Regions from separate parts of the Streptomyces sp. NPDC088554 genome, predicted to be linked through region 2. Evidence: riboswitches for the same ligand, from Rfam matches in the RefSeq annotation. Region 2 holds a riboswitch; each other region holds the start of a gene.
What was found. A riboswitch is a leader RNA that binds a small molecule or an ion and turns the genes downstream of it on or off. The one in region 2 is predicted to bind cyclic di-AMP.
Positions count from the first base shown of each region.

Region 1: another riboswitch for cyclic di-AMP. It lies ahead of ACIP8W_RS05570 (LysM peptidoglycan-binding domain-containing M23 family metallopeptidase); the one in region 2 lies ahead of ACIP8W_RS24960 (transglycosylase SLT domain-containing protein).
Region 3: another riboswitch for cyclic di-AMP. It lies ahead of ACIP8W_RS20955 (C40 family peptidase); the one in region 2 lies ahead of ACIP8W_RS24960 (transglycosylase SLT domain-containing protein).
Region 4: another riboswitch for cyclic di-AMP. It lies ahead of ACIP8W_RS20715 (transglycosylase family protein); the one in region 2 lies ahead of ACIP8W_RS24960 (transglycosylase SLT domain-containing protein).

Region 1 is NZ_JBIVMF010000003.1:362,658-368,319, forward strand. Features, by position in the region: gene ACIP8W_RS05550 (aspartate aminotransferase family protein) at 1-756, shown strand, start outside; gene ACIP8W_RS05555 (helix-turn-helix domain-containing protein) at 838-1,461, shown strand; gene ACIP8W_RS05560 (DUF6126 family protein) at 1,550-1,732, shown strand; gene ACIP8W_RS05565 (tyrosine-protein phosphatase) at 1,743-2,555, opposite strand; cyclic di-AMP (ydaO/yuaA leader) riboswitch at 2,964-3,152, shown strand; gene ACIP8W_RS05570 (LysM peptidoglycan-binding domain-containing M23 family metallopeptidase) at 3,157-4,185, shown strand; gene ACIP8W_RS05575 (SGNH/GDSL hydrolase family protein) at 4,368-5,192, shown strand; partial or broken gene ACIP8W_RS05580 (PfkB family carbohydrate kinase) at 5,396-5,662, opposite strand, start outside.
Region 2 is NZ_JBIVMF010000023.1:100,883-106,544, reverse strand. Features, by position in the region: gene ACIP8W_RS24970 (aminotransferase class IV) at 1-793, shown strand, start outside; gene ACIP8W_RS24965 (carboxymuconolactone decarboxylase family protein) at 920-1,411, opposite strand; gene ACIP8W_RS24960 (transglycosylase SLT domain-containing protein) at 1,517-2,245, opposite strand; cyclic di-AMP (ydaO/yuaA leader) riboswitch at 2,250-2,412, opposite strand; gene ACIP8W_RS24955 (helix-turn-helix domain-containing protein) at 4,227-4,949, shown strand; gene ACIP8W_RS24950 (class I SAM-dependent methyltransferase) at 4,978-5,662, opposite strand, start outside.
Region 3 is NZ_JBIVMF010000017.1:83,071-88,732, reverse strand. Features, by position in the region: gene pcrA (DNA helicase PcrA) at 24-2,579, opposite strand; cyclic di-AMP (ydaO/yuaA leader) riboswitch at 2,940-3,112, shown strand; gene ACIP8W_RS20955 (C40 family peptidase) at 3,120-4,559, shown strand; gene ACIP8W_RS20950 (hypothetical protein) at 4,707-5,060, opposite strand; gene ACIP8W_RS20945 (NlpC/P60 family protein) at 5,324-5,662, shown strand, end outside.
Region 4 is NZ_JBIVMF010000017.1:25,480-31,141, forward strand. Features, by position in the region: gene ACIP8W_RS20705 (cytochrome P450) at 1-446, shown strand, start outside; gene ACIP8W_RS20710 (transglycosylase family protein) at 626-1,459, shown strand; cyclic di-AMP (ydaO/yuaA leader) riboswitch at 1,876-2,048, shown strand; gene ACIP8W_RS20715 (transglycosylase family protein) at 2,055-2,798, shown strand; gene eno (phosphopyruvate hydratase) at 3,031-4,323, shown strand; gene ACIP8W_RS20725 (septum formation initiator family protein) at 4,546-5,037, shown strand; gene ACIP8W_RS20730 (DUF501 domain-containing protein) at 5,076-5,618, shown strand; gene ACIP8W_RS20735 (exopolyphosphatase) at 5,615-5,662, shown strand, end outside.

The DNA.
Region 1 (5,662 bases), on a different contig from region 2:
GTGCACACCGCGCCGCCCGGTTTTCTGCGCGCCGCCCAGGAACTGCTGCACCGGCACGGGGCACTGCTCATCGCCGACGAGGTACAGACCGGCCTCGGACGCACCGGGGACTTCTACGCCTACCAGCACGAGGAGGGCGTCGAGCCGGATCTCGTCTGTGTGGCGAAGGCGCTCTCCGGGGGCTACGTGCCCGTGGGCGCCACGCTCGGCAAGGACTGGATCTTCAAGAAGGTCTACTCCTCGATGGACCGGGTGCTGGTCCACTCCGCGAGCTTCGGCTCCAACGCCCAGGCCATGGCGGCGGGCCTGGCCGTGCTGTCCGTACTGGAGGACGAGCGGATCGTCGAGCGGGCACGGGCCACCGGGGAGCTGCTGACGGCACGGCTGACGGCGCTGGTGGACCGCTACGAGCTGCTGTACGAGGTGCGCGGCCGGGGCCTGATGGTCGGCATCGAATTCGGCCGGCCGGACTCGATCGGGCTGCGCAGCCGCTGGACCATGCTCCAGGCCGCCCGCAAGGGACTCTTCGCGCAGATGGTGGTCGTACCGCTGCTCCAGAAGCACCGCATCCTCACCCAGGTATCCGGCGACCGGCTCGAAGTGATCAAGCTGATCCCGCCGCTGACCATCGGCGAGCGGGAGGTCGAGCGCTTCGTGACCGCCTTCACGGCCGTCATGGACGATGCCCATGGGGGCGGCGGACTGATGTGGGACTTCGGGCGGACACTGGTGAAGCAGGCCGTCGCCAACCGGTAGTTTTTCCCGTCGGGGGCCGGACTGAATTGCCTCCGAGGCAAGAAATTTGCCCCGGAGGAAAGTTCCTGGCGGAATGGAGGCATGAGCATCCCTCCCGGCGGCGGTCCGGCCGACGCGCCGCCCGAGCACCTGCCGGATGTCGCGCCACGCCTGCGCGAGCTGCGCCGGGGCCGTGCGCTGACGCTGGAGACCGCGGCCCGGCGGGCCGGGCTGTCGCCCGCCCATCTCTCCCGGCTGGAGACCGGCCACAGACAGCCCTCCCTGCCCATGCTGCTGGCCCTGGCCCGGATCTACGGCACCACCGTCTCCGAGCTGCTCGGCGAGCTGCCACCGGAGCGCGACCCCATCGTCCGGGCCGGTCGGACCGACCCCGTCGAGGCCGACGGCTGGACGTACCACCAGGCGGGCTCCCCCGGCCGGGCGATGCAGCCGCTCCGGCTCCGGGTGCCGTACGGGGCGCAGGGCGACCTGGTCCGCGTACATCCGGGGGAGGAGTGGCTCTATGTCCTCGAAGGGCGGCTGCGGCTGGGCCTCGGGGGCACCGGGCATCTGCTCGGGCCCGGGGACAGCGCGCACTTCGATTCGCTCACCCCGCACCGTATCGCCGCGGACGGAGCCGAGGGAACCGAGCTGCTGTTCGTCCACACCCTGGTGCAGAGCCCCGCCGCCGAGCTGTGCCTCGGCGCGGGGGTGCGTCGCCGCTGAGCCGTTCCACGTTTCATCACGATCCCGACCACATTCCCGGCCATTCCCCGATCACGTTTCCGATCACATTCCGAGAGAGGCCCGCACCATGCCGGAATCAGAGAACCGCGTAGCCGCTGCGACCGAGCCGGAAAGCCCGGGGGGCCGGTCCGTACGGGAGGAGAAGAAGTTCCCCAGGGGGCTGGTCATCCGGCTGTTCGCCTATCTGGTGGCCGGACATGTCTTCGCCGCGTTTCTGTACGTGCTCTTCGAGCTGGGCGCGAAGGGATAGCGGGCGCCCGTCAGCCGTTGTCGAGAAGACGGGCGCGCAGCAGCTCGCGGGTCTCGGGGGCGACCCCGAGACCATCGGCGAGATAGCGGTCGGTGCCGCCCCAGGTCTTCTCGATGGTCTCGAAGGCGGCGGCGAGATACTCCACCCGCGCGTCGAAGAGCGGCGCGAGCAGCTCCATCACCTCGGGGGAGGTTCCGGCGGGTGAGGTGTCGCCGCGCCGGACCCGGTAGCGGCGGTGCGGGTCGTTCGACTTCAGATAATCCGCCTCGATCGCGTCCGGCTCGACACCGACCGCGAGCAGGGCCACCGCGACGGAGAGCCCGGCCCGGTCCTTGCCCGCCGCGCAGTGCAGGAGCGCGGGCACGCTGTCCGAGGCGAGCGCGTGCAGGATCCGGCTGTGCTCGGCGGTGCGGTCCACGATGATCATCCGGTACGAGGCGATCATCCGCGCCGCCGCCCTGCCCTCCGCGAGGAGCGAGCGCAGCTGGCCGAGATCGCCGACGCGGACCATCCGCCAGAACTCGGCGCCGTCGGCGGGGTCGCTGAGCGGGATGTTCACATTGCGTACGCCGGGCAGCTCGACATCCGGACCGTCCAGTTTCCGGTCGGCCTCGTTGCGGAAGTCGAAGACGGTGTGCAGACCGAGGGTGGCGAGAAAGGCCGTGTCGGTGTCGGTGGCATGGGCGAGATGGCCACTGCGGAAGAGCTTGCCGTGGGCCACCCGTCGGCCGTCCGTGGTCGGAAGTCCGCCCACATCACGGAAGTTGCGCACACCGGACAGTTCGGGCTCCGTCGACGGGATGTGCGGCAGCTGCTGCGTCACGGCGTGCTCCTCCGTGGTCTGCCGTCGGCGCGGCCCGCCGACGATACCGGCTTCTGACCCTACGACATCTGTTCAAGAGGGCGATCGGCCCGGTGGAGCTGTATTCAGATGCCTATCAACCGGACATTATGTTCGCCTTAATGCAGCCCAAATGGCGACCTGACCGTATTGGGTACTTCCGCATAACCTGCCCCCATGGAAGTGGATATGGGGATCGATGAGTGAGCGGAATCATATCCGTGACGTTCCGTGGCGATGGGGAGAAAGGGATTTCACTCCCCCCAGGGGAACTGACGGTTCGTGAGGCACGCAGGGTGACGGTGATGTCCGGCGATATTCGAGTGGTCGGCCGTGGCCGAAAGTGGCGGCTTGTTCCGGCCGTCCGACTCGCCTACGTTCACCCTCAATCCGGACGGAACGCCGAATCCTGCCGCCGACCGGAGCACACATCCATCCATCCATGTGTGGCAGGAGCGGGGGACCCACGGTAGTACGCCGATCCGGAGACCCGGACGGCTCGGGGTGAAGTCGCGCAACGCGGCCGGGCATCTCCAGCCCGAACCCGACAGCTCACCTCGTAGGCGCCGGAGAGGAACGCACCATGCCCGCCAAGGGTAAGCACCGTCGTCCGAAGAGCAGTCCGTTCTCGCGCCGCGGATTCATCGCCGCGGGTACGGGCGGCGCGGCCATCGCCCTTCCGCTCATCGGCGCCGCCGGCGCCGAGGCCGCTCCCTCCGTGGCCCCGCAGGCCACCTCCGAGCTGCCGCAGGCGGTGCCCGCGGCCGCGCAGGCCGCTTCCGCGGCGCGTACGGCCCGGAGCGAGGCCGCCGTGCAGAGCGCGACCGCCGTACCGCAGCAGCGGGCGGCCGCGCAGATCGCCGCGGCGAGGGCCACGAAGACCTACTCCGTGGTCTCCGGTGACTATCTGTCCAGGATCGCGGACGAGCAGAACGTCCAGGGCGGCTGGCAGAAGCTGTACGAGGACAACCGCGAGGCGGTCGGCGGCGACCCCGGGATGATCCACCCCGGGCTGAAGCTGACCCTCGGATCGAAGGCCACGACGGCCCGCGCCGAGACCCGGGCGGAGTCCTCCGGGACCCCGTCCTCGTCGCGGTCCTCCGCCTCGTCCGCCTCGTCCTCTTCGGGGTCCGCGAAGCCGTCCACCGTGACCAAGGCTCCGGAGGCCGAGGCCCCGACCACCGACAAGGCCGCGCAGAGCAGCGGTTCGGGCTTCACCCGGCCCGTCGACTCGGCGGTCGGCACCTCCTACCGCGCCTCGGGCGGAAGCTGGTCCAGCGGCTACCACACCGGGGTGGACTTCATCGCGCCCTCGGGCTCCACCATCAAGGCGGTCGGCGCGGGCACGGTCGTGACGGCGGGCTGGGGCGGCTCGTACGGAAACCAGATCGTCATCCGGCACGACGACGGCAGGTACTCGCAGTACGCCCATCTGTCGTCCCTCTCCGTCTCCACCGGCCAGAGCGTCGGCCAAGGCCAGCAGATCGGTCTCTCCGGTGCCACCGGCAATGTCACGGGACCGCATCTGCACTTCGAGATCCGCACCGGACCGGAGTACGGCTCGGACATCGACCCGCTGGCCTATCTGCGCGCGTACGGTGTCACGGTCTGATTCGTCCCGCTGTCCGATTTCATAGCGCTCCCGCACCACGCTGCCCGGCACTCTCCGTGCCGGGCAGCGGTCGTATACGGCTATTCCCGGTTGGGGAAAACTTGACGGATGGCGTTTCTCACCCGGGGTCAACCCCTCCCTACGGTCGCGTAGGTCACATCCCCGGTGGAAAATGATCTGCTGTGGCAGACGATTCGAGATCAAGAGAAAATGGCGTGTTCGGGTCGTACGCGGCGATTGGCGACAGCTTTACGGAGGGCGTGGGAGACCCGGGCCCCGACGGACAGTTCGTCGGCTGGGCGGACCGGCTCGCGGTCCTGCTCGCCGACCGGCTGCCGGTGACCGGCCCGGTCCCGGACACCGGGCACGGAGATTTCCGGTACGCCAATCTCGCCGTGCGCGGCCGACTCCTCGACCAGATCGTCGAGGAGCAGATCCCCCGGGCGAAGGAACTCGCCCCCGACCTGGTGACCTTCTGCGCCGGTGGCAATGACATCCTCCGTCCCGGCTCCGACCCCGACGATGTCGCCGAGCGCTTCGAGCGGGCCGTCGCCGAACTCACCGGTGCCGTCGGCACGGTCATGCTGACCACCGGCTTCGACACCCGTGGCGTCCCCGTGCTGCGTCATCTGCGCGGCAAGATAGCCACCTTCACCGCCCACACCCGGTCCATCGCCGATCGCTACGGCTGTCCGGTACTCGACCTCTGGGCTCTGAAGTCCGTCCAGGACAGGCGCGCCTGGGACGGCGACCGGCTGCATCTGTCGCCCGACGGCCACACCCGGGTCGCGCTGCGCGCCGCCCAGGTGCTCGGACTCGACGTACCGGCGGACCCCGACCAGATCTGGCCGCCGGAACCGCCGCGCGGCACCCTTGAGGTGCGGCGGGACGACATCCACTGGGCGCGGGAGTATCTGGTGCCCTGGATCGGACGCAGACTGCGCGGCGAGTCCTCCGGGGACAAGGTCGAGGCGAAGCGCCCCGACCTGCTGCCGCTGGAGCACTGACACCGGAGCCCTGGACAACAGGGAAGCGGGTCCCGGCACGTCACACCGGCCGCCGGGACCCGCTCCGGCTATCCCGCCCGCGAGCACGTCGTGCAACAGTGGCGTCTCCGGACGCACATGACGGCTGTCAGGGCAGGCGCACACCGCGAGCGCCCGGCGGTACGGTACGCACCGGTGCGCCGGACCTGACCCGCCGTGACCGGTCAGTCCCGGTCCGCCACGAGATCCTCCGGACCGATCAGCGCCTCGCCGCCCTCCGCCGTACAGGCGTAGGCACCGGCCCGCGCGCCGAGCCGGGCGGACTCCTCCAGACCGCGGCCGGCCAGCCTGCCGTGGAGGAAGCCGCAGACGTACGCGTCGCCCGCGCCGTTGGAGTCCACCACGGGGGCGGGCGGCGGGGTCGCCGGGACCGGGCGCGGGGACCGGCCGCCCTCACGGGTCATCACGTACGAGCCGCCCGCGCCCGCCGT
Region 2 (5,662 bases):
GGGACAGGTTCTGGGCTGGACGCCGGGGCGTGGGCTCACCCTCGTGGACGAACCGCCGGACCAGTTCCACGGGCTGCTGCCGGCCGCCGATTCCTGGCTGGTGCTGGACGGCCGGGTACGCGCCCTGGCCCGGCACCGCGAGCGGTTCCTGACCGCGTGCGCCGACGCCTCCGACCTGCCCGCCGTCCAACTGGTCTCGTTCTGGCGGGACATGACGGCCGCGCTGCCGCGCGAGGGCGCCTGGTTCCCCCGCGTCGAGCTGCTGACCGCGGACCACTCCCCCCGGCTGCGGGTACGGATCAGATACTCGCCCCGGCGTACCTCCGGGGTACGGGTCTGGGCCTCGGGCCAGCCGGATCCGCGTACCGTACCGCGCCGCAAGGGGCCCGACCTCGACACACTGACCGGGGTACGGCACCGGGCGGGCGACCAGGGAGCCGACGAGGCCGTACTGACCAGCGCCTCGGGGCTGGTGCTGGAGGCGACCAGTTCCAGTGTGCTGTGGTGGGAGGACGACACACTGTGTCTGCCCTCACCCCGGCTGCCGGTACTGCCCGGGGTCACCACCGCGATCATCCAGGACCACGCCGGGGAGTCCGGGATCCGGGTCCTCCACCGGGAACGGACCTTGGCGGAGCTGGCGGGCCGCGAGGTGTGGCTCGTCAACGCCCTGCACGGGATCCGCCCGGTGACCAGCTGGCTGGGCCCACCGATGCTCGCGGGTCCGGCTGCACACGCCGCGCGGTGGCAGAAATGGCTGAATGGCATCGCGGAGCCGCTGCCGGACCACTGATCCGCGAATCACCGAACCTTCGGGCGGCGGACTCACCGGGTCGCCCACTCGCCGCACAGAATTCACCTAAAAGACATAAACGGGCGCGCCGGGTCGAAAGGATCGACCCGGCGCGATATTCGGCGTTCAGGAATTCTTCGGGGCGGGCCGATAACCGCCCGGCACCATACGTGTCGCGATGGCGATGCGGTTGTACGCGTTGATGACGGTGGCCGCCCAGATCAGCGCCGCGACCTGCTCCTCCGTGAAGACCCCGGCCGCCTCCCGGTATACCGCGTCAGGCACCTGGCCGTCGTTCACCAAGGTCACAGCCTCGGCCAGGGCCAGGGCGGCCCGCTCCCGCTCGGTGAAGAACGGGGTCTCGCGCCAGGCGTTCAGCGCGTAGACACGCTGCTCGGTCTCGCCCTGCGCACGGGCGTCCTTCGTATGCATATCGAGACAGAAAGCGCAGCCGTTGATCTGCGAGGCGCGGATCCTGATCAGTTCGAGAAGCTCCGGTTCGACCTTGGCGTCGCTCGCGGCGGAAACGGCGGCGGCGTGCAGCGCGCCCATCGCCCCGGAAACCTGCGGGGTTATTTTCTTGAGGGCGACACGGGGCGCGGTTTCGTTATTCGTCATAGCCGAACTCTATTACCCGGGAAAGCCCCGGCGCGTACCGAATCCAGGATTCGGTACGCGCCGTTGTCAGGAAGTACGCGGCTCGCGACGCGAGCTGACGGTATGTCAGTAGGGGCCGTTCACGTTGTCGATCGAGCCGTACCGGGCGGCCGCGTAGTTGGCGGCGGCGGTGATGTTGGCGACCGGGTCGTAGCTGTCGAACGACGTACCGGGCACGTGGTACGCGCGGAAGGTCGGGTCGATGACCTGGAGCAGGCCCTTGGACGGAATCCCGGCGGCGGCGTTGGAGTCCCAGAGGTTGATCGCGCGCGGGTTGCCCGAGGACTCGCGGATGATGTTGCGGTAGAGGCCGTTGTACGTGCCGGGGATGCCGCGCGCGGCCATGATGTCCAGCGACTCGCGGATCCAGCCGTCCAGGTTGTTGGCGTAGGTCTTGGCGGCGGCCGGAGCGGCGGCGGGCTTGGCGGCCGTCGCGGCCTTTCCGGCGAGCGCCAGCTGGAGACCGGGCTTGATCAGCTCCGGGTTGCCGCCGATGACCGTGCGGTTGTTCTCGTACAGCTTCTTCCAGCCACCACTCAGGGAGTGGGCGGCGGCGATCCGGGAGAGGGAGTCGCCCACGACGACGGAGTAGGTCGCGGTGGTGGCCTTCTGTACGACGGTGGTGACCGTCGGTACCGACTTCACGGCGGCGCTCTGCGCGGACGGCGCCGCGTGGGCCGTGGTGGCGGCCATCAGCGGAAGCGCGAGTACGACGGCGCTGCCCGCGCCCGCGGCGACGAGCCTCCTGGCGAGCGGACCGGCTCCGGTACGACGGTGCTTGGCCTTTGTGGGCATGACGAATTCCTCTCCGTCGCCTGCGAGGTGAGCTGTCGGATTCGGGCTGGAGATGCCCGGTCGCGGTATGAGCGCGACTTCACCCCTAGCCGATCCCCGGTCTCTGAATCGGCGGCTTACCTGGGTTCCCCGCTCCTGCCGTACGTGTGAGTGAGTGGATGAGTGTGGTTTCCGGACAGCGGCAGGATTCGGCGTTCCACCCGGATTGACGAGAACGTAAGCGAGAACGCCAGGACAAAACAAGTCCGGAATTCACGAGCAGCCCTCGCGGGCCGTTCCGAACGGGAAAGATCAAATTATTCGCCCGCCGCCGGGGGGCTCAACTTTCCTTTGCCGTGAGCCGAATGGACGGGCAGTCAGAGACCGCGAACCCACCACGGGCGTGACGCACATCACGGATAAAGTGGATCATCCGCCCCAACAAGACCCAACATGAGCGACCATATCCCCCAAATACCCCAGACACGAAACTAGCGACAAAATTACCTAAAACGCCCATAGTGACAACAGGGCTCGCGGAGATCATCCCGGCACACGGACCCCCGATCCGGATAATCCACAGAGCGAGGGAACGAATGAGAATGATCGAATTCAAAACCCCTCACTCGCCGCCCGGGACCGCCCGGACCGCTCTCCTTCCTCCCTCTCCCGTCGCCCCGGACCCGACCCTTTTCCCGCACCTCTCCAAATCCCTTCGGAAGCCGCCGAGTTCGACAGCCGATCCCCTTACCGCACCAGGGAGAAAGGGCGTTGACGAGAAAGGGTCCTGTCGTATTTCGCACCGGCCCGCCCGGCACCAGGCACCCGCCAGCAGGAAACACGCGGGCGGGAGCCGCCGGGGCCGGCGGGCGGCCTGTCGGGCAGGGCTCCCAGCAGGCCCCGACTGTACGGGGGGCGGGGGGCAGGGCGCCGAAGGAGGCGGCGGCCTCGGCCGGTTCGACGAAGCGCCCGGCGCCCATGACCGCGATCCGGTCGGCGACGGGAGGAGGGCCGGCCACCGCTGTCCGGCGAGCGGGGCGCCCGCGCGCCCCTGGATGAGGGAGCCGAGGCTCGCGGTGCGGGAGGACGGCCCGTGCCCGAGGGGTTAAACCCTCAAGGTCATTGCCCGCCCCTTATCCCGCTCTTTTATTCCGCCCCCGTCGTCCCCAGGCCACCCGGGGTGTTCGCGTACCCAACCAGCAAATCTGGTACGGAACTCGGCCGAGCGCAACCATACTTTGCGCCACCCTCACAGCTCCATACAAGATCGCCGACGGAAGGGAGGACTAGACCTGGACGACTTCGTATGGCCATGCTTAAGGTGGATCGTTCAAGTGAGAGGGGTGGAAGTGGCGTTCGCTTTACACCGTCACATCTCCCCTGTCGAAGGTGTGTACGCATTTGACGAGGGGGCCGCGCTTTCGAAGATCCATATCGTCGACGGCGGCATTGACGGCGCCCGGCTCGCTCGCGGACGGGGCCGGTACGCCATCATCCGGCCTCTCTTCTCCGCCGTCGCGGAAACGAAGGACGAACGCTTTCGCCGCGAGACCTTTCCCGGGAACCCCTATGCGGTACCGCGCGAGCAGCGGTCGGGGGAAGGCCGGATTCGAAAAGCAGTTCGCTTGAAGCCATCGTCGCCACACGGACCGCCACTGGGGGAAATCTATATGTCGGATCTACGGCCACCTGAGATCGGCGTACGAAGCGGACGCGCTCAACGCGGCACGTGACGCGCACCGGGGAGCGGTGCGGGCCGCTCCCCGGGGTTCGATACGCGCCGCACCCTGCGGCGCACATCAGGTCCGGCGCCGGACATCCTGGCGCTGCCGGGTCACCCTCGCGATGCTCGGCCGCGCCGGGGCAGGGACAGCTCGGTTTCCGGCGGCCGTCCCACGCGTTCCCCGAGGCCGTCGTATCCGGGAGATACGCGAGGCGTTGCACCTTTCCTTCGACGTCTTGAAAGAAGGCTCATTTGTCCGACCGGAACAGCTCTCGATCCATGCTCGCCCGCGGCCTGAGCGTCCTGCGGTGCTTCCGCCCGTACGAACGGGAAATACCACTCTCCGAGCTGGCGCGACGGGCCGACATGCCGAAGGCGACGGCTCACCGCATCGTCGCCGTATTACTGAAGGAGCACATGCTGGAGCGCGGCGAGAACGGCCTGCGGCTGGGTGTGGCACTTTTCATGATCGGTACTCGGGTGCCGGGGCAGCGGGAACTGCGGGACGTGGCCCGGCCATTCGTCGAGCGGCTGCACCATCTCACCCGTGGTGGCGTGTTCGTCTTCATATCCGACACGCTCGACGCGGACACCGCGTTGGTCGACCAGATCCACCATTCCCAGGGCAACGAAAAGGAGTTCGGGGAACAGGTCGCGATCTCCACCCGCGCCGCCCGGGAAACCCTCAGATTTCATGGAAGAACCGGTACGCGAAACGTACCGCCGATCCGCACGGGAGTGAAGGGAGGAGGCATCGGGGCATTCGGTGGTGAAGAGGTGATACACGTCCGCCGGAAGGATCTTGTCATTCTGCGTACGGCCGAAACCGTCGCCCTCGCGGCCCCGTTGCTGCTGTCGCCCGACACCGTGATCGGCGCCCTCGCCGTCTCCGCGCCGTCCGGCTGGCTCCTCGAAACACAGGCGGCCTCCCACCTCCAGGCAGCCGCCGCGGCTGCCTCCCGCGCCCTGCAACGCACCCCGGCGCTGGCCCGCCGGTCCTGACGCCCGCGGGCGGGCCCGACCCGCGGCCTCAGGGCACCCGGCCCCGGGCGCCCCGAGGCTGCGCCCGCGCGGCCGGGCGGACCGAGGTGATCAGGCTCGGCAGCAGCCGTCCGGCGAGGTACTCGGCTCGCGCGGCGGTCAGCGTGTCCCGGATCAGGTCGGTCGCGGCCTCGCCGTAGATCCCGGCGATGCTGCCGCGGAAGAGCCGCACCACCTTGAGCCGCTCCGCGAGCAGCGCCAGTGCCCACGGCGTCAGGTCGTGCCGGACCACGTCCGGGAACCCGGCGTCCGCCAACTGCCGCAGCCGGTCCGGGAGCGGCGTCGTGAAGAAGACCCCCTCCGGATGTGTCCCACGGAACGCCCGCGACGGAGGTGCCGACGTGGGCGTGAGACTGACCTCCTCGGTGAGGACCAGCGCACCGCCCGGCCGCAGCAGCCGCGCGGCCTCCCGCAGGACCGCCCCCGGGTCGGGGAAGTGCGGCATCGACCCCGTCACCACCACCACGTCGAGCGAACCGTCCGGCAGCGGGACCTCGGCCGCCGACGCGCACACCTCGGTGATCCGCGTGAACCCGTGCCGTTCGCTGATGCGGCGGCCGACCGCGACATGCTCCGCCACCAGCTCCACGCCGTAGGCGCGCCGCACGGATACGCCGACCGTCGCCAGCCGGTCCACCAGGTGGCGCAGGGCGCCGCCGAACCCGCTGCCCAGC
Region 3 (5,662 bases), on a different contig from region 2:
GCCCTACAGGCTCCCGAAGGCTCCTACAGCTTCTCGACCGGCGCGTAGCGCAGCAGCAGCCGCTTGGGCTTGGTGTCCCCGAAGTCGACCGTCGCCTGCGCGTCCGCGCCCGCGCCCGTCACCTCGACGACCGTGCCGAGGCCGAACTGGTCGTGCGTCACCCGGTCCCCGGCCGCCAGCGAGATCACCGGCTTGTCCCCCGCCGTACGCCGGGTGGCGAAGCCCGAGGCGCCGCCCGCCCTCGACCGCGAGGCGGACGAGGAGAGCGAGGACGTGATCCCCGACGTCGGACCCGCCGGGATCTGCGCACCGGTCCGCTTCCACTCCAGGTGCTGTACCGGAATCTCCTCGAGGAACCGCGACGGCGGGTTGTACGCAGGCTGTCCCCAGGCGCTGCGCATCGACGCCCGCGTCAGATAGAGCCGTTCACGGGCGCGCGTGATGCCGACGTACGCGAGCCGCCGCTCCTCCTCCAGCTCCTTCGTCTGGCCGAGGGAACGCATGTGCGGGAAGACGCCGTCCTCCATGCCCGACAGGAACACCACCGGGAACTCAAGGCCCTTGGCCGTGTGCAGCGTCATCAGCGTGATGACCCCGGAGCCGTCCTCGTCCTCGTCGGGGATCTGGTCCGAGTCGGCGACGAGCGCCACCTTCTCCAGGAACTCCGCCAGGGTGGGCGTGGCCGTGGCAGCGGCGTCACCGGCGTCCGTACCGTCGTCCCCCGTGCCCGCCGCACTCGCTCCGCCCGAAGCACCCGCCGCCTGGCTGCGCTCCTGCTCGAACTCCAGCGCCACCGCCGCGAGTTCCTGGAGGTTCTCGATACGGGTCTCGTCCTGCGGGTCGGTCGAAGCCTGCAACTCCGCCAGATACCCCGTCCGCTCCAGCACCGCTTCCAGGACCGTCGCCGGGCCCGCGCCCGACTCCACGACCGTGCGCAGCTCCTCCATCAGCGTGTTGAAACGCTTGACCGCGTTCGTCGAGCGCGCCGCCATGCCGTACGCCTCGTCCACCCGCCGCAGCGCCTGCGGGAAGGTGATCCTCTCCCGCAGCGCGAGGGCGTCGATCATGGCCTCGGCACGGTCCCCGATGCCACGCTTGGGCACATTGAGGATCCGGCGCAGCGGTACGTTGTCCTCCGGATTGGCCAGGACCCGCAGATAGGCCAGCACATCGCGGACCTCCTTGCGCTCGTAGAAGCGCACTCCGCCGACGACCTTGTACGGCAGGCCGACCCGGATGAAGATCTCCTCGAAGACCCGGGACTGCGCGTTCGTACGGTAGAAGACGGCGATGTCGCCCGCCTTCACCTCGCCCGCGTCCGTCAGCCGGTCGATCTCCTCGGCGACGAACTGCGCCTCGTCGTGCTCCGTGTCCGCTACGTAGCCGGTGATCTGGGCGCCCGCGCCGGCCTTCGTCCACAGATTCTTCGGGCGGCGGCTCTCGTTCCGCTCGATGACCGCGTTGGCCGCGCTGAGGATCGTCTGGGTGGAGCGGTAGTTCTGCTCCAGGAGGATCGTCGTCGCGTCGGGGTAGTCCTCCTCGAACTGGAGGATGTTACGAATAGTGGCGCCCCGGAAGGCGTAGATCGACTGGTCGGCGTCCCCCACCACGCACAGCTCCGCCGGGGCCCTGTCCCCGCCCGAGGGGCCCACCAGCTCGCGTACCAGGGTGTACTGGGCGTGGTTGGTGTCCTGGTACTCGTCCACCAGGACATGGCGGAAGCGCAGCCGGTAGTGCTCGGCGACATCGGGGAACGCCTGGAGCAGATGGACGGTGGTCATGATGATGTCGTCGAAGTCCAGCGCGTTGGCCTCGCGCAGCCGCGACTGGTACATCCGGTACGCCTCGGCGAGCATCTTCTCGAACCCTCCCCCAGAGCCTTCGGCCTGGGAGGTGCCCCCAGCCACCTGACCGGCGTAGGTCTCCTCGTCGATCAGCTCATTCTTCAGATTCGAGATCTTGGCGCTGAAGGATTTCGGCGGATAACGCTTCGGGTCGAGATCGAGATCGCGGCAGACCAGGGCCATCAGCCGCTTGGAGTCGGCGGCGTCGTAGATCGAGAACGACGAGGTGAATCCGAGCTTCTTCGACTCGCGCCGCAGGATCCGTACACAGGCGCTGTGGAAGGTCAGCACCCACATGGCGTTGGCACGCGGGCCGACAAGCTGGCTGACGCGCTCCTTCATCTCACCGGCGGCCTTGTTGGTGAAGGTGATCGCCAGTATCTGGCCGGGGTGGACAGTGCGGGTCCCCAGCAGATGCGCGATCCGGTGGGTCAGGACACGGGTCTTGCCCGACCCGGCCCCCGCCACGATGAGCAGCGGCGATCCGGTGTGCACGACGGCGGCGCGCTGCTCGTCGTTCAGCCCTTCGAGCAGCGCGGCGGGGTCCACGACCGTACGCGGAGCACCGTCCCGGTGGTACGGATCACGCGCCGGGGGCAGGTCGAAGGCGCCCTGGAAGAGGTCGTCGGGCACCTGCTCCGGGGCATGGCCGTCCGGGTCCTCGGGCGGCGGCGGGTGTTCGTCGCCGGAGGGCTGGAGGTCCGCCAGGAAACTGTCGTCAAAGAGGCTGCTCATCGCTTCCCGAGTCTAGGCGGCCCCACTGACAACCCGCGCCCGCCTTCGAAAGTCCTCGCGGGATTCCGGACGCCCGGATCTTCACAGGCTCCGGTTTCCACGATCTCCACGGGACCCGGCACTCGCTCTTTCACGGATTCCGGCGTTCGATCACCGCGCACCCCCGCCCCTCATGCACAGCGACCATGGAACCACGGAGCGTGACGCTATACCCCTCATTACTCGACCCTGCACCCGACTCCCGCAAATGGTCACGAAAATGTTTCGGGCATATCGACCATCCACCTTCACATCAGCGGCACAATTTGGCTAGCGTGCTCGAACAGGCAGCCCGTTCCCACAACGGCGACCCACGCCACGCGGGCAGCCACGCCGAATTCGGCTTTCCACAGGGAAGTCCGAAACCGGGGACCCACTCTGCACGACGGGGTGAATCGGGCCGTACGTCGCCGTACGTTCAAGGCCCGTAGGGCAGCCTTCCGTTCCGCCCGAACCCGACAGCTAACCCGGTAGGCGGTCCAACGGAAGGAGATGCCGGCCTTGGCGTCGCATCGCAAGTCGCGCAACCGTAGCGAAGTAACCAACTCCCCCGCCGTCGGGTTCCCGACGGCTGCCCTCGCCTCGGTCACGCTGCTGTCGACGCAGGGCGCGGAAGCCGCGCCCGCCGTATCGAATCCGTCCATCGAAGAGGTACAGAAGAAAGTCAACGACCTGTACCGCCAGGCCGGGAGCGGAACTTCCCAGCTCAGCAAGGCGAAAGAGATCACGGCGGAGCAGAAGCGGGCCGCCGAACAGATACGCGGCAATGCGCCCAAGGGCGCGGGCAAGGTGAGCGAGCAGCGGCGTAGGCCCCCGTCGTACGCCGAACAGGTCGAGGCGATGGAACGGTTGACGGAGCGACGGCAGGAGGCCGTCTCCGCGATCCCGCCCCAGCCGCAGTCGCCGCCCCGGCCCATGTCCCCACCGCCGGCCGCGCCTTCGCTCCAGGTCCCGCCGCCTGCCGCGCCTTCGCTCCAGGTCCCGCCGTCGTCCCCGCCGATGCCACAGACCCCGCCGCCGCCCTCGCTCCGGGCGCCGCAGGCCGCCGTGGCACCGGAGCGGCCCGCCGAGAACACCGAAGTCCCGGCCGACCCCCAGAATTCACTGCGGGTCAGCAAGGAAACCGTTCAGAAGAAGCTCACCACCGCGCGCGCCCTGCTGTCGAAGCTGACGGCGGAGGAACGGACGCGGGTGGCCACGCTGGAGCTCAAGAAGGAAGCCGAACGCCGCCGGGCCAAGGCCGAGGCCGAGGCGGCCGGACGCGAAGGACAGCCGCCCCAGCTCCCGCCCCCGCCGCTGTCGACCGACACCAGTACGGGCATCAACATCAGCGCCATCAGGAGCACCGGCACGATGCCGGTCGTGGGCGCGGGTACGGGCGTCGGCCCGGCGGTGGCCGCCCCCACGCTCCCGGCCCCGGCCGTGGCGGCGCCGGTAGCGCCTCCGGTAGGCCCTCCGGTAGCGGCTGCCCCGGCTCCCGCCCCGGTCGTACCTGCGGTTCCGGTTCCGGTTTCACCCTCGGCGCCGGCCGCCGCTCCGGTGGCGGCCCCTCTCGCGGGTGCCACCGCCGAGTGCCCCGCCGACGCCTACGCCGCCAAGGCCGCCAGGGTCATCGCGTTCGCGGCCGGCCAGATCGGCAAGCCGTACGTCTGGGGCGCCTCGGGCCCCAGCTCGTACGACTGCTCGGGCCTCACCCAGGTCGCCTGGCGCGAGGTCGGTGTGCAGCTGCCGCGCTCCACCTGGGAACAGGCGAAAGCCGGCGCGCACATCGCGACGGACGATCTTCTCCCCGGCGATCTGGTGTTCTTCTACGACGATGTCAGCCACGTCGGCATCTATATCGGTGACGGCATGATGATCCACGCGCCGAAGCCCGGATCGAACGTCCGCGAGGAGTCGATCTACTACATGCCGATCTACGGCAGCGTCCGCCCGGCCTGACAGAAACAGGCCTGACAGAAGAGGCCCGACAGAAGAGGCCCGGCGGAAACCTGGCAGAAAACAGGTCGGCCGAGAAACAGGCCGGGCAAGAAGCAGGAAGGCCCCCGATGTCACGGAGCATCGGGGGCCGCTGATTTGAGCGGTGGCTCAGGTCCAGAGCGTGGCGATGAAGATATTGACCACCGTCAGACCACCCACCGCGCCGAACAGCGGCTTCGGGAGCACCTCGTCGTCCCGCTTCACATAGACCAGGCCGAGGATCACGACCAGGATCGCCAGCTTGACACCGATCTTGATGCTGTTGACCGCCTGGCCGTCGGCCTGATTGAGGCCCACCAGAGCCATTCCCGTGATCAGCATCGTCAGCGCGCCGTGCAGCATCGCCGGGCTGAAGCGGGCCGTTCCCGCGCTCATCGACTTCATCTGGGTCAGAAAACCGCCGAGCAGCGAGGCTATGCCGATGATGTGAAGAGCAACGAAGACATTGATGAGTACGTCCATGATTCGGAGCCTAACCGTGGGTATTTCGCCGTTCTTCGGTGAGGTCACCCTCAGTCTCCGTTTCGGTCCCGTCCAGCCGGAAGTCGCGCCTTTTCAAGATCAACTCGGTCGGGAAACGCCATGGAACCGCCACCTCCGACCAATACCCGTCAAGCCGATGCCAGGCCGTGACCTTGGGTCATAACGTCCTCCCAGGTGGCCGCCGTACCCGTACCACCTGTTCCCGCACGGACACCTGACGCACGAAGGACGTGGACCGCCCCGTGGCAGCGCACCGAAAACCCAAGCAGCGCCCGTTCACCGCCCGGACGGCCCGTACCGCCGCCACTCTCGCGCTCGCCGGGGCGGCGACCGCGACCGCCTCGGGCAGCGCCGTACACGCGGAGCCCGCGCTCACCGCCGCGCAGGTCAAGGCCAAGGTCGACAGGCTGTACGAGCAGGCGGAGGCCGTCACGGAGCGGTACAACGGAGCGAAGGTGAAGGCCGACCAGGCCCGCGCCTCGATCGCCGTGCTGCGGGACGAGGCCGCCCGTGGGACGGAGCGGCTCAACGCCTCGCGCGACGAACTCGGCTCGATCGCCGCCGCGCAGTACCGCTCCGGA
Region 4 (5,662 bases), on a different contig from region 2:
GTCTCCAGAGTTCACTGGATGCCGGGGAAACCGGACTTCTGGCGACGGGCGTCGAGGAATTGCTCCGCTACGACGGGCCGGTGGAGATGGCGACCTGGCGGTACGCCACCGAGCCGCTGACGCTCGGCGGCCGGCGGATCGGCGCGGGCGACCCCGTGCTCGTCGTCCTCGCCGCCGCCGACCGGGATCCGGAGCGCTTCGCCGACCCCGACGCCCTCGACCTCGCCCGGCGTGACAATCAGCACCTCGGGTACGGGCACGGCATCCATTACTGTCTGGGCGCCCCGCTGGCGCGGATCGAGGGACAGACCGCGATCGGCACCCTGCTGAAGCGCCTTCCCGATGTGCGTCTTGCGGAAGATCCTGCCGATTTGCGCTGGCGTGGCGGGCTCATCATGCGTGGATTGCGCACGCTTCCGGTGCAGTTCACGCCATTGTCCGACTGACGGCGGGCCGGGCAATCCCGGTGCATTCCACAAGAATTTCCTGACAGTGCGTCAAGACTGTGACTTTCGCGTGATCTCCGCTGCATCAGCTTGTGACAAGCGTTCGAGTACCGCTACGTTCACGACGACTCGGCAGTACCACGCCGGGTCGAACCGACTGTCACACGGAAGGCGACCGCATGCGCTCCGGGAAACACCGCCGGCCCCGCCAGGCCCCTGCCCTTCTCGTCGCGGCGGGGGTGACCGGATCCGCCATCGCCATTCCGTTGCTCGGCGCCGCGAGCGCCGGCGCGGCGGACGCCACCACCTGGGACCGTGTCGCCGAGTGCGAGAGCGGCGGCCAGTGGAGCGCCAGCCTCGGCAGCGGCCACTACGGCGGCCTCCAGATGTCCCAGGAGACCTGGGACAGGTTCGGCGGCGCCGACTACGCGGCCAGCCCCGATCTGGCCAGCCGTTCGCAGCAGATAGCGGTGGCCGAGAAGGTCTTCGCGGCCCAGGGCCCGCTGGCGTGGCCCAGCTGCGCGGCGGTCTCCGGGCTGGCGAAGAGCGTCGTCTCCGGGGTGGCCGGTGGCGACCGGGGCGCCGGTACGGAGGCGGGCTCCCCGGAGGCCCCGGCGGCCACACCGGGCACCTCCGACTCCGCCGCGGGGGAGAAGGGCAAGGGCACCGAGCCCGCCCCCTCCGCCTCGCCCGCCTCCCCGGCGCCCGGCGAGGACGCCACCGACAAGGACGGCGCCAAGGGCCCCACCGGGGACAAGGCCGCCGACAGCGCCCCCGCCAAGGGCAAGCACCGGGGCGCCGCCGCCAAGGAGGAGGCAGGCCCGGAGGCCCCGGCCCCGGACCGCGAGCCGGACAGCCGCGCCTCGCGCGACGGAGCGGACCGCGGCACCGACAGCCTCACGGACGGCGGGGTGACGCATCCCACGGAGTCCCGGGCCGAGTCCGTCGTCGTCGGCGGCGAGACCCTGTCCGGCATCATCGGCGCCCAGAAGGTCGTCGGCGGGTGGGTCTGAGCCGGCCCGGAGACGCTCGGGGGCGGCCTTCGGGGGGACCCGCGGGCGGCCCCGGGGCGAACCCCGGATGAGCGAGGCCCCGTTGACGCCGCCCTCGGCCCCTTCCGCCCTGGCCAACGGCTCGGGCGAGGTCCGAAGTGAGGCCGTTCCGAGGGGTAGTTCAGGGTGGTGTGTCCGCTTCTGCGTAAGTGAGACAAGGGTCTCTTTGCCGTAACTGGGTACTTTTGGGCCGGCGGTTGCCCGGATCCCTCTCCCACCTGCGGAAATGACGGGAGCCTCAAGGGCGTTAAGGGCGATTTTTCCGGGATGTGCTTCTTTGATCAACCGATGGACCTGTGATTACGGTCTGAACCGCTCGCACCGCGGGCCCCGTCGACCGAAACGCCGAATCCTGCCGTCGGTCGGGGGAGCAGTCGTCGCGTAAAGCGCCGTAGGCAGGAGCGGGGGACCCAAAGGTTCGCGCCGGTCACAGGTCGTCGGGAGACGGCCGGGGCCGGCTAGGGGTGAAGCCGCGTGCGAGAGCACGCGGCCGGGCAACTCATTGGCCCGAACCCGACAGCTGACCTCGTAGGCGTCGGTGAGGAGATGCTCCATGCTGCTGTTTTCCAGCAAGGCCAGGCACCGTCGTCCGTCCAGGGCGGTCCGCTACGCCACACTCGCCGGGATCACCGGTGCCGCTGTGGCGGCCCCGCTGATCGGCGCCGCCTCCGCCTCCGCCGCCACCGCCGCCGAGTGGGACCAGGTCGCCCAGTGCGAGTCCGGCGGCAACTGGTCCATCAACACTGGTAACGGCTTCTACGGCGGCCTCCAGTTCACCAACTCCACCTGGGCCGCGTTCGGTGGCACTGCCTACGCCTCCCGCGCCGACCTGGCCTCCAAGTCCCAGCAGATAGCGGTCGCCGAGAAGGTCCTGGCGGGCCAGGGCAAGGGCGCCTGGCCGAGCTGTGGTGTGAACCTGTCCGGTGCCGCGTACAACGGCGGCTCCGCGAGCGGGGGCTCCGGCGACTCCAGCAGCTCCAGCAACTCCGGTACGTCGAAGCGGCAGGCCGCCCCGCAGCAGCAGGCCGCTCCCCAGCAGCAGGCCGCCCCGCAGCAGCGGGCCCAGCCCCAGCAGCGGTCGGCCCGTACCGAGGCCCAGCCCGCCTCGCGCGGCGAGAGCCGTACCTTCACGATCAAGAAGGGCGACGGCGAGTACAAGGTCAAGTCCGGCGACACCCTCTCCAGGATCGCCACGGCCCACAAGGTCGAGGGCGGCTGGGAGAAGATCTTCGAGCTGAACAAGGACATCGTCCGCGACGCCGATGTGATCTACCCCGGCCAGCGGCTCCACCTGAGCTGACCGGCCCACAGACGGCCCCGGTCCGGCGCGCGACCCCCGTGCGCGCCGGACCGGGGCTTCGGCGGTGGTCGGGAGATGCGGGGCGTATCCGGGCGTACGGGGTGACCGGCGCAAAAGGTGCTCTTTTCGTCTTAGGGGGCGGGCACCGGCCGACCGGCGAGCCCGATCCGGTTAGGCTCATGTCGCAAGGCCACAGAGACCCTGCACTTCAAGCGTCACATCCCAGAAGGAGATGCTCGTGCCGTCCATCGACGTCGTCGTAGCCCGGGAAATCCTCGACTCCCGAGGCAACCCCACGGTCGAGGTCGAGGTCGGCCTCGACGACGGCAGCACCGGTCGTGCTGCTGTCCCCTCCGGTGCGTCCACCGGTGCGTTCGAGGCCGTCGAACTCCGCGACGGAGACCCCAAGCGCTACCTGGGCAAGGGTGTGGAGAAGGCCGTCCTCGCCGTGATCGAGCAGCTCGGTCCCGAGCTGGTCGGGTACGACGCCACCGAGCAGCGCCTGATCGACCAGGCGATGATCGACCTGGACGCCACGGAGAACAAGGGCTCGCTGGGCGCCAACGCCATCCTCGGCGTCTCCCTGGCCGTGGCGCACGCCGCCTCCGAGGCCTCGGACCTCCCGCTCTTCCGCTACCTGGGCGGCCCGAACGCGCATCTGCTGCCCGTTCCGATGATGAACATCCTGAACGGCGGCTCGCACGCCGACTCGAATGTCGACATCCAGGAATTCATGATCGCCCCGATCGGCGCGGAGTCCTTCTCCGAGGCGCTGCGCTGGGGTGCCGAGGTCTACCACACCCTCAAGAAGGTCCTGAAGCAGAAGGGCCTGTCCACCGGCCTCGGCGACGAGGGCGGCTTCGCCCCGAACCTGGAGTCCAACCGCGCCGCGCTCGACCTGATCCTCGAAGCGATCAAGGAGGCCGGTTACGTCCCCGGCCGCGACATCGCGCTCGCGCTCGACGTCGCCGCGTCCGAGTTCTACAAGGACGGCGCGTACGAGTTCGAGGGCAAGTCCCGCTCGGCCGCCGAGATGACCGAGTACTACGAGGAGCTGGTCTCCGCGTACCCGCTCGTCTCCATCGAGGACCCGCTGTACGAGGACGACTGGGCCGGCTGGAAGGTCATCACCGACAAGCTGGGCTCCAAGGTCCAGATCGTCGGCGACGACCTCTTCGTCACCAACCCGGAGCGCCTCGCGCGCGGCATCGAGGAGGGCTCCGCCAACGCCCTGCTCGTCAAGGTCAACCAGATCGGTTCGCTGACGGAGACCCTGGACGCCGTCGAGCTGGCCCAGCGCAACGGCTTCAAGTGCATGATGTCCCACCGCTCGGGCGAGACCGAGGACGTCACCATCGCCGACCTCGCCGTCGCGGTGAACTGCGGCCAGATCAAGACCGGCGCCCCGGCCCGCTCGGACCGCGTCGCCAAGTACAACCAGCTGCTGCGCATCGAGGAGATCCTCGACGACGCGGCGGTGTACGCGGGCCGCAGCGCGTTCCCGAGGTTTCGCTCCGCGAACTGACCGGGGGATGCGCTCCGCGAACTGACCGGGGGATGCGCTCTGCGAACTGACCGGGGGATGCGCTCCGCGAACTGACCGGGGATGCGCTCCGCCTGAGCCCGAACCCGATCCTGATCCCGAATCAGGTCCCGGGCGCGGATGACCAGCCCGTCGTCCGTACGTCCCCGGCCGCGGTCCCGTACCGTGTCCGGGGACGTACGCACGTAACAGGGGAGGCGAGCGATGGCCGGGAACCGGGACCGGTTCTCCACCGCGACCAGGCTGCGGGTGCTCGGCGAGCAGACCGCCGCCCGTGTCTACCGCTCGCAGAACCGCAGGCAGGACCGGCGATCCCGGCTCACCGGCCGGGCCGCGTTCCTCGCCCTGGTCGTCTGCACGCTGGTGGTGGCGCTCGCGTATCCGATGCGGCAGTACGTATCGCAGCGGAACGAGATCGCCGACCAGCGGCGGCTGACCCACGAGGCGCGGCAGCGCGTCGAGGAGTTGCGCGACGAGAAGGCGCGGCTCCAGGACGACGCCTATGTGCAGCGGCTGGCCCGCGAGCATCTGCACTTCGTGATGCCGGGCGAGACGGGCTATATCGTGATCGACCCGGAGGCCACGAAGCAGCGGCGGGAGGACCGGGGGGCGGCGGACCGTCCCTGGTACTCCAATGTCCTGGACGGCGTGGACGCCGCCGACGCCGCGAACGGATCCGACCGATCCGCCGGATAACACCCGACCACCGTTGACAGCAGAACAGCAAGGCAGGCATGGACACGCCCCCTCCGCAGACCGTACGCACCGAGCCCACCGAGGCGGACGTCGCGGCTTTCAAGGAACAGCTCGGCCGGCCGCCGCGCGGACTGCGCGCCATCGCGCACCGCTGCCCCTGCGGGCAGCCGGATGTCGTCGAGACCGCGCCCCGGCTCCCCGACGGCACGCCCTTCCCGACGACGTACTACCTCACCTGCCCGCGCGCGGCCTCGGCCATCGGCACGCTGGAGGCGAACGGGGTCATGCGGGAGATGACGGAACGTCTCGCGACCGATCCCGAGCTGGCCGCCGCGTACCGCGCGGCACACGAGGATTACATCGCGCGCCGGGACGCCATCGAGGTGCTGGAGGGCTTCCCCAGCGCGGGCGGTATGCCGGACCGGGTCAAGTGCCTGCACGTCCTGGTCGGCCACTCGCTGGCGGCGGGCCCCGGGGTGAACCCGCTGGGCGACGAGGCGCTCGCGATGCTGCCCGAGTGGTGGGCGAAGGGCCCGTGCGTCAGCGCCGGCACCTGCGCGGCCGAGGAGGGGACGGCATGACCCGGGTCGCCGCCATCGACTGCGGTACGAACTCGATCCGCCTC